DNA from 2 places in the Streptomyces sp. NPDC056296 genome. Region 1 is predicted to be linked to the other one. Evidence: riboswitches for the same ligand, from Rfam matches in the RefSeq annotation. Region 1 holds a riboswitch; the other holds the start of a gene.
What was found. A riboswitch is a leader RNA that binds a small molecule or an ion and turns the genes downstream of it on or off. The one in region 1 is predicted to bind glycine.
Positions count from the first base shown of each region.

Region 1 (6,447 bases):
GTCGTGACTCCTCAGCCGGCGGTGAAGGCGGTGTACTCGTCGGCGGAGAGCAGGTCGGCCGGCTCGTCCGTGACGCGCACCTTGAACAGCCAGCCGCCCTCGAAGGGCGCGGAGTTCACCAGCGACGGGTCGTTGACGACGTCCTCGTTGACCTCGGTGATCTCGCCGGAGACGGGGGAGTACAGGTCGGAGACCGACTTGGTGGACTCCAGTTCGCCGCAGGTCTCGCCCGCGAACACCGAGTCGCCGACCTCGGGGAGCTGGACGAAGACCACGTCACCGAGCGCGTTGGCCGCGTGCTCCGTGATGCCGACCGTCGAGGCGCCGTCCTCGGCGCCCGACAGCCACTCGTGCTCCTTGCTGTAGCGCAGCTGCTGGGGGTTGCTCATGGCCTGGATTCTCCTGTACGCGGGGGAGTGCTGGTGAATGGGGGACTGCTGGGACTGCTGGTGAGCACAGATCATGTGCGCAGCGTTACGATGCTGCTACAGACCGCGCCCATCGTCTGATATGCTCTGCGCATGTCGGGGGCGACAGCCAAGTCCCCAACAACCCGAGCGAGTCCTGTACTTGCTCCGGCGGCCGGGAGGGTCGTCGCCGGACAGGCATGACCTGTCAAACTCCCCGGAGCGATCCAGGGGAGAGTCTCCCGGCTCAGCCCGGGAGAGAACTTCAATTCTGGCGCTTGTAGAACGGCAGCGCCACGACGCGGTACGGCTCGTGGCTACCCCGAATGTCCACACCGACACCCGGGGTGCCCACGGCCGCGTGCGCCGCGTCGACGTACGCCATGGCGATCGGCTTGCCCAGCGTCGGGGACGGCGCGCCGGAGGTGACCTCGCCGACCACCTCGCCGTTGGCGACGACCTGGTACCCGGCGCGCGGGACCCGGCGGCCCTCGGCGACCAGGCCGACCAGGACGCGGGGAGGCTCCGAAACGGCGCGCTCGGCGGCCTCGGTCAGCGCGGCGCGCCCGACGAAGTCACCCTCCTTCTCGAACTTCACCACCCGGCCGAGCCCGGCGTCGAAGGGCGTCAGCTCGGTCGTCAGCTCGTGCCCGTACAGCGGCATGCCCGCCTCCAGGCGGAGCGTGTCCCGGCAGGAGAGGCCGCACGGGGCCAGCCCGGCGCCCTCGCCCGCCTTGGTCAGCGCCTGCCACAGCTCCACGGCGTGCTCCGGCTTCACGAACAGCTCGAAGCCGTCCTCGCCGGTGTAGCCGGTGCGCGCGATGAGCGCCGGGACGCCGGCCACGGTGCCGGGCAGACCGGCGTAGTACTTCAGGCCGTCCAGGTCGGCGTCGGTGAGCGACGCGAGGATGCCCGGGGACTCCGGGCCCTGCACGGCGAGCAGCGCGTAGGCGTCGCGGTCGTCGCGCACCTCGGCGTCGAAGCCGGCGGCCCGCTCGGTGAGGGCGTCCAGCACGACCTGGGCGTTGGAGGCGTTGGCGACGACCATGTACTCGGTCTCGCCCAGCCGGTAGACGATCAGGTCGTCCAGGATGCCGCCGTCCTCGCGGCAGATCATGGTGTAGCGGGCGCGGCCCGGCTTCACACTGCCGATGTTGCCGACCAGCGCGAAGTTCAGCAGCTCGGCGGCGCCCGCACCGGTGACCGTGATCTCACCCATGTGCGAGAGGTCGAAGAGCCCGGCCCGGGTGCGCACCGCGACGTGCTCGTCGCGCTCGGAGCCGTAGCGCAGGGGCATGTCCCAGCCGGCGAAGTCGGTCATCGTCGCGCCCAGCGCGCGATGCGTGGCATCGAGCGCGGTACGGCGGAGTTCTGTACTGCTCATCGGTCGGTCGTCTCCCAGGACAGGACGTGGCGAGGTCGATCCTCCCCATCTGTCATCGAAACCTGAGAGGTTCGCCACGACCACCGGAGTACGGCGACCAGGACTTGCACCTTGGGTGGGGCAGCCCGTCGAGGGGCGGCCCGCTTTTCAGATGTGCCTCGCCCACGCGGTAACGGTGCCTGAGAGATTCAAGGGAGGGACTTGCTCCTTCGGCGCCCCGGCGCGGCCGGGGACTCTCCCGCGCGGATTCAAACGGCCGGTATGCAGTTGGCGCCGCCATCATTGCACGCCCGGCCGATCCATGGCAGACCGTGATCTGTAACCGGCCTGTGGCAGTAAGCGCACGAAAACGCGAGACCTGCGCATTACCTTCTCTTTACACTCGACGGGGATGGTGACTCGTGAACCGCCCCAGGGGAGGACGATCACGGTGAACAGGACCACGGTGTACGCCACGACCTCGGGTCTCGCGCTGCCCAAGCAGCCCGTCGCCCCGGCACCGGAGGCGTGCGCCGAACTGCCCGCACCCGTCGTCCGCGACCTGCGGGACCGGGACGGCCGCAGCCCGCACGCCCTGCTCTTCGGACCCCGGGACCTGGTGGTGATCACCGGCCTGCCCGGCAGCGGCAAGTCCACGCTGATGGAGCGCACCGTACGCGGACCGCGCATCGACTCCCAGGACACCCGCGACCGCTGGGACCGCCGCATGCCGCGCTTCCTGCCGTACGGGCTCTACCGCCCCTTCGTCCGCCTCGCCCACTACGCCGGACTGCGCGGGGCGCTGCGCTCCGGCGAGGGCGTCGTCGTGCACGACTGCGGCACCCAGGCCTGGGTGCGCGGCTGGCTGGCCCGCGAGGCCCGCCGCCGTGACGGCACCCTGCACCTGCTGCTCCTCGACGTCGACGCCGACGAGGCCCTGGCCGGCCAGCGCGAGCGCGGCCGGGGCGTGTCGCGGTACGCGTTCCTGCGCCACCGCACGGCCAACACCCGCCTGCTGCGCGCGGTGACCGAGGGCACCCTGCCCGCCGGCTGCACCTCGGCGATCCTCCTGGACCGGGCGGCGGCGGACACGCTGCGCCGCATCGCCTTCACGGGGTGACGCACCGTAGGGCGGCGGGGCCGAACGGGTTAGCCTTTTCAGCCACAGCAGCGGTACCAGGCAGGCGGTAGGTAGGCAGATGGACTTCCCGGCACAGGCGCACCCCCACCCGCACGGCGGGTGGCCCGGCAACGAGCTGGAGGAGGTGCTGTCCGCCTCCCTCGGCGTGCCGGGCGCCGGCGGCCGGATCGTGGAGGTGCTCGGCCGCAGCTTCGTGTGGATACCCCTGCCGAACGGCGGCGGCCCGAACAGCGGCCCCCTCGACCTGCCCTCGCTGGAGATCGAGGGCCAGGCCTACGTGCCGGTGTTCAGCTCCGAGGAGCAGCTCCGCCAGGTCGCCGGCGCGCAGATGGCGTACACCATCGCCCCCGCCGCCGAGTTCGCCCGCGGCCTGCCCCCGCAGGTCGGCATCGCCGTGAACCCGGACGGCGTGGTCGGCGTCCCGCTGCCGCCGCCGGCCGTGGCCGAGCTGTGCCGGGCCGGCCGCACCCCGCTGGACGGGCCCGCGTCCGGCGGCCGGGTCCGCCTCTTCGAGCCGGACTGGCAGGACGACCCGGTGGACTTCCTGGCCGCGGCCTCCGCCGAGTTCGCCGCCGTCGGCGTCGTCCGCACCGCCCGCCGCTGCCTGGCCGCCGTCGAGACCGCCGACCCCGTCATGTTCGTCGGCGTCGAACTCACCCACTGGGAGGACGACGCCCGTGCCCTCCCCCTGGACGCCCTGGGCCGCGCCCTGGCCAAGGCCCCCCTGAAGACCCAGGTCAACCTGGTCCTCCTGGAGGCAGCCCAGGACCCGGTCTGCGACTGGATGCGGGCGAACGTCCGCCCCTTCTACGGCCAGGACATGTGAACGCCGGGCGGAGGGGCGCCCCGAAGGGGCGCGGGGAACGGCGCGATCAGCCACAACGCACCCGCAGACGCAAGACAACCGCACCCCCCGAGCTCATAGGCGCCCCCCACCCGGCGGAGCCTTAAGCTGGTTCCACAACCGGGAACTTCTCGAAGGGGCGATACACGTGAGCGCCAGCGGCACCACGACCGGACAGGTCGAGCACATGCTGCGCCAGGTGACGCCCGGGCGCTACGACGCCTACGAGGCCCTGCTGCGCGCCCTCGCCACCCCCACCTCCGGCCAGGTCTGGATGCTGCTCTGGCACGGCCAGGCCGGCTCCCCGGACGCCCAGTACGGGAACATGGAGGTCGAAGGCTACGGCTACGCGCCCTGCGTCACCTCCGCCCAGGAGCTGTCGGCCAGCGGCTGGAACCGGTCGTACGAGGTGGTCGACGGCCTTGAGGTGGCCCGCGCCCTCTACCCCGACCACTACGGCCTCTGGCTCAACCCGCACGCCCCCGGCGGCGGCGTCGGCATCCCCTGGCTGGACCTGCGCCGCATCGCCTCCGGCCTGGACCGCCAGCCCGCCGGACCTCTGCGCCTGTCCGAACCGGCCATCGAGGTCCCGCAGTTCTACGCCCTGCTCGCGCAGAACGCCCACCGCACCCCGGCGGTCCGCGCGCTCCGCCGCGCCTGGGTGCAGCCTGCGCTGGGCGCGCCCTATCTCGCCATCGGCCTCGACGTGTACGACACCTCGCCGCCGGCCGTCGACGCGGTGCGCGGGATGATGCAGCAGTCCGTCGGCGCGGTGCCGGACGGGCTGCCGGTGTCGACGGTGGCGATGACCGACACCCACGACCCGGTCGCCATGTGGCTGCGCGCCCACGTCCGCCCCTTCTACGACCGCGAGGCCCACGTGGCCGCCCCCGCCCAGGCACCCGCGGGCGGGTACGGATACCCTCCGGCCGGGGGCCGGTACTGACCGTCGCAGGGCCCGTCCCGCCACCGGTGGGCGGACATCTTCGCGCGTAGACGAGGGCGTAAGGACCCACCCTGTCCTCGATGTCCCAACTCGTCCGCGTCCGGCCCCCGTTACCCAGTGTCCGGATAACGGAACACCTCAAACAGCATCACGGTTGCGCATCCATTCCCCGTCAAGTCTGGCTACAGATCGCCAAAGCGTTGAAGACTCCCGCAACAAGGGGTGGCTGTCCGCCCCTGTGTACGACGGACTGATCACGCCGCTACAGCGGCAAGTGCGGGCCGGCTACCGCCGGTTGAGAGGGGTCCCTGCCAGATGACGGCACCATTGCACGAGCCGACCGCGGAAGCGGCCCCGAGTGCGGCCGAGGAAGCGGCGGTTGCCGGCGCCGACGCCAAGGCGGTACAGGGGCGTTCCCTGGGCCGGATCGCCTGGGAGCGACTGAAACGGGACAAGCTGGCCCTCACGGGCGGCATCGTGGTGCTCGTTCTCATCGTGATCGCGGTGCTCGCGCCCGCGATCACCTCCCTCTACGGGCAAGATCCCAACTCGTTCAACGAGGATGCGATCGACCCGCTGTTCGGCACCCCCACGGGGTCCCTGGGCGGCATCAGCGGCGAGCACTGGCTCGGTGTCGAACCGGTCAACGGCCGCGACGTCTTCGCCCGCATCGTCCACGGCGCCCGGATCTCGCTGCTCGTCGGCTTCCTGTCCGCGCTCGTCGCCGTGGTCATCGGCACCGTCCTGGGTGTGCTGGCCGGCTTCTTCGGCGGCTGGGTCGACGCCCTCATCAGCCGGGTCATGGACGGCCTGCTGGCCTTCCCGCAGCTGCTGTTCATCATCGCGCTGGTCTCCGTCATGCCCGACAACATGCTGGGACTGAGCGGCACGGGCGTGCGTCTGCTCATGATGATCCTGGTCATCGGCTTCTTCGGCTGGCCCTACATCGGTCGCGTGGTCCGCGGCCAGACGCTCTCGATGCGTGAACGCGAGTACGTCGAGGCGGCCCGGTCCCTGGGAGCCGGACGGTTCTACATCCTGTTCAAGGAACTGCTGCCCAACCTGGTGGCGCCGATCATCGTCTACACCACGATGATGATCCCCACCAACATCCTGACCGAGGCGGCACTCAGCTTCCTGGGCGTGGGCGTCAAGCCGCCCACCTCGTCCTGGGGACAGATGCTCTCGAGCGCGATCGACTACTACAAGTCGGATCCCATGTACATGGTGATCCCGGGTGTGGCGATCTTCATCACCGTTCTTGCCTTCAACCTCTTCGGGGACGGCGTACGCGACGCGCTGGACCCGAAGGGCTCCCGCTGACCTGCCGTACCGGCAAGCGACCCGTGGCACCAGCACGGGGTCTCTCATCTAATCCGGAGGATCCGAGATCGTGACTACCCAACGCACCTCAGGGCGGCGCAAGCAGGCTTTGGCCGCTGCCGCAGTGGTCGCCGCGCTGCTGACCACCGCGGCGTGCGGCGGCGGCGGCGACGACAGCGGCAACGGCGGCTCGAAGAACGGCGCGCCCGGCTTCGACGCGGCCAACAACAAGGTCGCCCAGGCCGCCCAGGCCAAGAAGGGCGGGACGCTGAAGTTCGCCAGCACGCAGGACGCCGACTCGTGGGACACCACGCGCGGCTACTACGGCTTCATGTGGAACTTCTCCCGCTACTACAGCCGCCAGCTCGTCACGAACAAGACCGAGCCGGGCGCCGCGGGCGCCGAGGTCACGCCGGACCTCGC
Region 1 is NZ_JBHJRX010000002.1:135,888-142,334, reverse strand. It holds gene gcvH (glycine cleavage system protein GcvH) at 12-389, opposite strand; gene gcvT (glycine cleavage system aminomethyltransferase GcvT) at 673-1,791, opposite strand; glycine riboswitch at 1,949-2,042, opposite strand; gene ACFCZF_RS02285 (AAA family ATPase) at 2,222-2,890, shown strand; gene ACFCZF_RS02280 (enhanced serine sensitivity protein SseB) at 2,970-3,737, shown strand; gene ACFCZF_RS02275 (enhanced serine sensitivity protein SseB C-terminal domain-containing protein) at 3,904-4,701, shown strand; gene ACFCZF_RS02270 (ABC transporter permease) at 5,017-6,024, shown strand; gene ACFCZF_RS02265 (ABC transporter substrate-binding protein) at 6,095-6,447, shown strand, end outside.

Region 2 (6,447 bases), on a different contig from region 1:
GCTGCCCGGTACGGTCACCGCCCTCACCACCGGCGACGCCATGGCCTCCGTCAGGATCGCCGTCGAGGGCGCCGAAGTGACCGCGGCGATCACCAGGGAGGCCGCCGACGACCTGGGTCTGTCCGTCGGCGTTCCCGTCGTCGCGCTGGTCAAGTCGACGGAGGTGTCGCTCGCCACCGCGTGAGACACGGCGAGAGGCACGGCACGAGACACGGCACGAGACACGGCGAGAGGCTCCGCGCAAGGCCGTTCCGGGCCTGCACGGAGCCTCTCGTGTACCGGCGGCTCAGTCCTCGTAGGCGTCCAGCGGCGGGCAGGAGCAGACCAGGTTCCGGTCACCGAAGGCCTGGTCGACGCGGCGCACCGGCGGCCAGTACTTCTCGGCGGCGGAAACCCCGGCCGGGAAGACGGCCTCCTCGCGCGTGTACGCGTGGTCCCACTCACCGCCCAGCGCACCGGCGGTGTGCGGCGCGCCCCGCAGCGGGTTGTCGTCCGCGGACCAGGCGCCGGAACCGACCTTCTCGATCTCCGCGCGGATGGCGATCATCGCCTCGCAGAAGCGGTCCAGCTCGGCCAGGTCCTCGGACTCGGTCGGCTCGATCATCAGCGTGCCGGCCACCGGGAACGACATCGTCGGCGCGTGGAAGCCGTAGTCGATCAGCCGCTTGGCGACGTCGTCGACGCTGACGCCGGTCGCCTTGGTCAGCGGGCGCAGGTCGATGATGCACTCGTGCGCGACCAGCCCGCCGGGGCCGTTGTAGAGCACCGGGAAGTGCGGCTCCAGGCGCTTGGCGATGTAGTTGGCGGACAGCACGGCCACCTGCGTGGCGCGCTTGAGCCCCTCGCCGCCCATCAGCCGGACGTACGACCACGAGATCGGCAGGATGCCGGCCGAGCCCCACGGCGCCGCCGAGATCGGGCCGACGCCCGTCTGCGGACCGGCCGCGGGCTGCAGCGGGTGGTTGGGCAGGTACGGCGCCAGGTGCGACCGTACGGCCACGGGGCCGACGCCGGGACCGCCGCCGCCGTGCGGGATGCAGAAGGTCTTGTGCAGGTTCAGGTGCGAGACGTCGCCGCCGAAGTGACCGGGCTTGGCGAGTCCGACCAGGGCGTTGAGGTTGGCGCCGTCCACGTAGACCTGGCCGCCGGCGTCGTGCACCCGGGCGCAGATGTCGGCGACGTGCTCCTCGAAGACGCCGTGCGTGGAGGGGTAGGTGATCATCAGCACGGACAGCTCGTCGCGGTGCTTCTCGATCTTGGCGCGCAGGTCCTCGACGTCGATCTCGCCGTCGTCGGCGGTCTTGACTACGACGACCTTCATGCCGGCCATGACCGCGCTCGCCGCGTTGGTGCCGTGGGCGGAGGACGGGATGAGGCAGACGGTGCGCTGGTCGTCGCCGTTGGCGCGGTGGTAGGCGCGTACGGCGAGCAGGCCGGCGAACTCGCCCTGCGACCCGGCGTTGGGCTGGAGCGAGACCTTGTCGTACCCGGTGACCTCGGCGAGCCGCTCCTCCAGCTCACGGATGAGGGTGAGGTAGCCCTGCGCCTGCTCGGCGGGCGCGAAGGGGTGCAGCTGCCCGAACTCGGACCAGGTGACCGGCTCCATCTCGGTCGTCGCGTTGAGCTTCATGGTGCAGGAGCCCAGCGGGATCATGCCGCGGTCCAGCGCGTAGTCGCGGTCGGCGAGGCGGCGCAGGTAGCGCAGCATCGCGGTCTCGGAGCGGTGCTGGTGGAAGACGGGGTGGGTGAGGAAGTCGTCGGTGCGCAGCAGCGCCTCGGGGAGCGTCTCCTCGGTCGCCGCGTCCAGCGCCTCGATGTCGCCCTCGACGCCGAAGGCGTTCCACACGCCGCCGACCTGGGCGCGCGTGGTGGTCTCGTCGCAGGCGAACGACAGGTGGTCGGCGTCGACGAGCCGCAGGTTGATGCCGTTCTCGCGGGCGGCGTGGACGATCGCGTCGGCCCGGCCGGGCACCCGCGCGGTGACCGTGTCGAAGTAGGCGCCGTGCACGACCTCGACGCCACCGGCCGCGAGGCCCGCGGCGGTGATCGAGGCGTACCGGTGGGTGCGCCGCGCGATGGCCCGCAGCCCCTCGGGCCCGTGGTACACGGCGTACATGCCGGCCATGACGGCGAGCAGCACCTGCGCGGTGCAGATGTTGCTGGTGGCCTTCTCGCGGCGGATGTGCTGCTCGCGGGTCTGCAGGGCGAGGCGGTAGGCCTTGTTTCCGTCGGCGTCCACGGAGACGCCGACCAGGCGGCCGGGCAGGCTGCGGGCGAACTTCTCGTGCACCGCCATGTAGCCGGCGTGCGGCCCGCCGAAGCCCATCGGCACACCGAAGCGCTGCGTCGTGCCGATGGCGATGTCCGCGCCCAGCTCGCCGGGCGAGGTGAGCAGCGTCAGGGCGAGCAGGTCGGCGGCGACGGTGACCAGGGCGCCGAGCTCGTGCGCCCGGTCGACGACCGGCTTGATGTCGCGGACGGCACCGGAGGCGCCCGGGTACTGGATCAGGACGCCGTTGATCTCCCGCTCGGCGACCTCGGCCGGGATGCCGTCACTCAGGTCGGCGACGACGACCTCGACGCCGGTCGGCTCCGCGCGGGTCTGGATCACCGCGATGGTCTGCGGCAGGACGTCCGCGTCGACCAGGAACAGACCCTTCTTGTTCTTGCCCATGCGCCGGGAAAGGGCCATCGCCTCGGCGGCGGCGGTGCCCTCGTCGAGCAGCGAGGCACCCGAGGTGGGCAGGCCGGTCAGCTCGGCGACCATCGTCTGGAAGTTCAGCAGGGCCTCCAGGCGGCCCTGCGAGATCTCCGGCTGGTACGGCGTGTACGCCGTGTACCAGGCCGGGTTCTCCATGACGTTGCGCAGGATGACCGGCGGGGTGAAGGTGCCGTAGTAGCCGAGGCCGATCATGGAGTCGAGGACCTGATTGCGGTCGGCCAGCGAGCGCAGCTCGGCCAGCACCTCGGCCTCGGAGCGGGCGCCGGGCAGGTCCAGCGCGTCGGCGTTCTTGATCACATCCGGCACCGCGGCGGCCGTCAGCTCGTCGAGCGAACCATAACCGACCTGCGCGAGCATCTTGGCCCGTGCCTCGTGGTCGGGGCCGATGTGGCGCTGCTCGAACGGCATTGCCTGTTCGAGCTCGGAGAGCGGGGTGCGATGGGCGGTCATTGCGGAGGCCTCCTGGTCTGACGACCTTCGAGGGGCACCACGGCGCGGGTACCCGTACGGCCTCCCCCTCTGTCATCTCAACCTGAGAGCTTCACCGGGCGGGCCCGAGGGCGCTCCCGGCTTTCACCGTCGGTGAGAGCGGAAGCCGTCGACACCCGCCCTGCTTTCCAGAGTGACCTCGTCCGTGCGGTACGTGAGCCTGAGAGATTCCGGGGAGGATTTGCTCCTTCGGCGCCTCCGGTGGTGTCCGGAGGACTCTCCCGCGCGGGGTCAGCAGCCGTTTGCCAGCGTACCAGCGAGGTCGACGCACGGACCTTCGAGTGGCCGACCGGCCATATGTGCTCTTTTGTAGTACTACGGATGATTTCGGCGGCTGGTGGGTCGGCTGGTGCGCGACCCCAGTGCGACCAAGTGGAGGGCCCCGTGCGTACCGACATCGACCCGCGCAACCTGATCGGCCGCAAGGCCTTCGACCGCAACGGCACCCGGATCGGCACCGTCGACGAGGTCTATCTCGACGACGCCACCGGCGTCCCCGAGTGGGCGGCCATACGCACCGGCCTGTTCAGCCGGGACGCCTTCGTGCCCCTGGAGCCGAGCGAACTGCTCGACGGCACCTTGCGCGTGCCCTTCGACCGGGCCCTGATCAAGGAGGCCCCCGACTTCGGCGTCGGCCGCCACCTCTCGCCGGAACAGGAACTCCAGCTCTACCACCACTACGGTCTCGACGTCGCCGCCCCTGCCTCGCTCCCCGACCACGACTTCGGCAAGCTGGCGGGCCAGGGCAAGGAGGAGGGCTGACGATCCGGCCCTACGGCCCCTGCCGCCCGGCCAGCCAGTCCAGGCGGAGCATGCCGCGACCGCCCCGGCCACGCTGATCCGCCACCGCCGACTTCCTGCGACCCGATCCGCCGGAGAAGGACATCCGCCGGACAGGGACAAGGCCGCAGCCGGGCCAGTCCTAGCCGGCGGCCAGCCCTAGCCGGGTGCCAGATGCGCGGGCCCCGCCGGGCCGGTCTCCGCGTCGGTGCCCCCGCCGAGGCCCGGGCCGGCCTCCGTGGTCGCCGGCCCGCCCTCCCCGGGTCTTCGCGGCTCGGTCGGGACCAGCGGCAGCGGTTCCGCCGGTGTCAGGTCCGGGTCGTCCACCGGAAAGGTCCGCACCCGGCCGGTCTCCGAGTACGGCGTCTCGAACCGCACGGTCACCCGCCCCAGCCCGCTGCCCTGCACCCATCCATGTCCGTACTCGGCGTGCCGCACGTCGTGTCCCGACGGCCACCGGCGCTCGGGGGCGAGGGCCGGCCGGTCCTCCTGGACGGGCGCGGCGTCGGGCTCCTCGGCGACTTCGTCGACCCGCTCCCCCGCCGCCTGCGCGAACAGGTCCTCCTGCGTGTAGTCGGCGAGCCCGCTGACGCCGACCCCGAGCAGCCGCACGCCGCCGGTGGTGTCCACGGAGTCCAGCAGCCGGGCCGCGGCCTCCCGCACCACCGCCGGGTCGTCCGTGGGCCCACGCAGCGTCTCGGAGCGCGTCAGCGTGGAGAAGTCGTACCTGCGCACCTTGAGCACGATGGTCCGCCCGGACAGCCCGGAGCCGCGCAGCCGCCGCACGCACCGGTCGGCCAGCCGCCCCACCTCCACACCGACCCGCACCCGGTCGTGGATGTCCACGTCGTAGGTGTCCTCGACCGACACCGACTTGGTCTCCCGCTCGGCCACCACGGGTCGCTCGTCACGGGCCAGTGCCATGGCATACAGGGCGTGCCCGTGCGCCTTGCCCAGCAGCCGTACGAGCTCGTCCTCGCCCGCCTCGGCGATGTCGCCCACCGTGGTGATCCCGGCCCGCCGCAGATGGTCTCCCGTGGTCGGTCCCACGCCGGGCAGCGTCCGCACGGTCATCGGCTCCAGCATGGCCCGCTCCGTCCCCGGCGGGATCAGGACCAGCCCGTCGGGTTTGGCCTCCTCCGAGGCGATCTTGGCGAGCATCTTGGAGGCGGCCAGCCCCACGGAACCGGTGATGCCGGTGACGGCGCGGATGTCCGTACGCAGCTTCGTGCCTGCCAGCCTCGCCGAATCCGCGTCCCAAGCCGCCCCGCCGGCCTCCAGGTCCACGAATGCCTCGTCCAGGCTCAGCGGCTCCACCAGCGGCGACAGCCCACGCAGCAGCCGCATCACCTGCTCGCTGATCGACCGGTAGAGCTCGAAGCGCGGGACCAGGTACGCGGCGTGGGGGGCCAGCCGCCGGGCCTGCCCCATGGGCATCGCCGAGTGGACGCCGAAGACCCGTGCCTCGTACGAGCAGGTGGCGACCACACCGCGCGGTCCGAGGCCGCCCACGACGACGGCCTTCCCGCGCAGACTCGGCTTGGACGCCTGCTCCACCGAGGCGAAGAAGGCATCCATGTCGAGATGCAGGATCGTGGGCGCGGTTCTCACATCTCCGATGCTGCCCTACGCCACTGACAATGCTCCGCCCGAGCACGGGATGTGCCGGGTGCGGCGGCGTTCAGACCGCCCGGTTGCGCCGCCGCGCCAGCTCGTCCGCCGGATTGTGCCCGACCAGGGTCTCCCCCGTGTCGATCCGCTCCCCGTGCAGCTGCGACAGCGCGCTCTCCACATCCCGCCAGACCACGCCGATCGCGATCCCGAAGATGCCCTGACCGCCCTGGAGCAGGGCGTGCACCTCGTCGGGCGAGGTGCACTCGTAGACCGTGGCTCCGTCACTCATCAGCGTCATCCGCTCCAGGTCACGGAAGCCGCGCTCCCTGAGATGCTGGACGGCGGTGCGGATGTTCTGCAGTGACACCCCGGTGTCGAGGAAGCGCTTGACGATCTTCAGCACGACCACGTCGCGGAAGCTGTACAGGCGCTGGGTCCCGGAACCGTGTGCGGGTCTCACACTGGGTTCGACCAGGCCCGTACGAGCCCAGTAGTCGAGCTGCCGGTAGGTGATACCGGCGGCCGCGCAGGCCGTCGGCCCGCGATAGCCGATCTGCTCGGACGTCATGGACGTCGCCCCTCCGCTGCTCGGGACGGCAGCCGGTCGCTGCGGAACAGGGTCGGCCGCCACACCGGGCTGGGGATGCCCCCCGCCGGCGCGGAGCCGAGAGTTCGTGGGAGGGTACGGGCCGCTTGCCCCGAGGCTCTGCCCGGGGCCACCCCCAGCCGTACCGTCGCCGCTGATTCTCACGCCGACCTCCGTCCTTGACCTGCCTCCTCGACGGTAGGCAGTCACCAAGGGTGCGTCAACGATCGCCACACTCGGCACGCCGAGTGATAAT
Region 2 is NZ_JBHJRX010000082.1:13,769-20,215, forward strand. It holds gene ACFCZF_RS37355 (molybdopterin-binding protein) at 1-184, shown strand, start outside; gene gcvP (aminomethyl-transferring glycine dehydrogenase) at 287-3,172, opposite strand; glycine riboswitch at 3,350-3,445, opposite strand; gene ACFCZF_RS37365 (PRC-barrel domain-containing protein) at 3,596-3,973, shown strand; gene ACFCZF_RS37370 (DNA polymerase IV) at 4,151-5,602, opposite strand; gene ACFCZF_RS37375 (MerR family transcriptional regulator) at 5,673-6,356, opposite strand.
Region 2: linked by a shared signal. The riboswitch ahead of gcvP (aminomethyl-transferring glycine dehydrogenase) and the one ahead of gcvT (glycine cleavage system aminomethyltransferase GcvT) in region 1 are both predicted to bind glycine.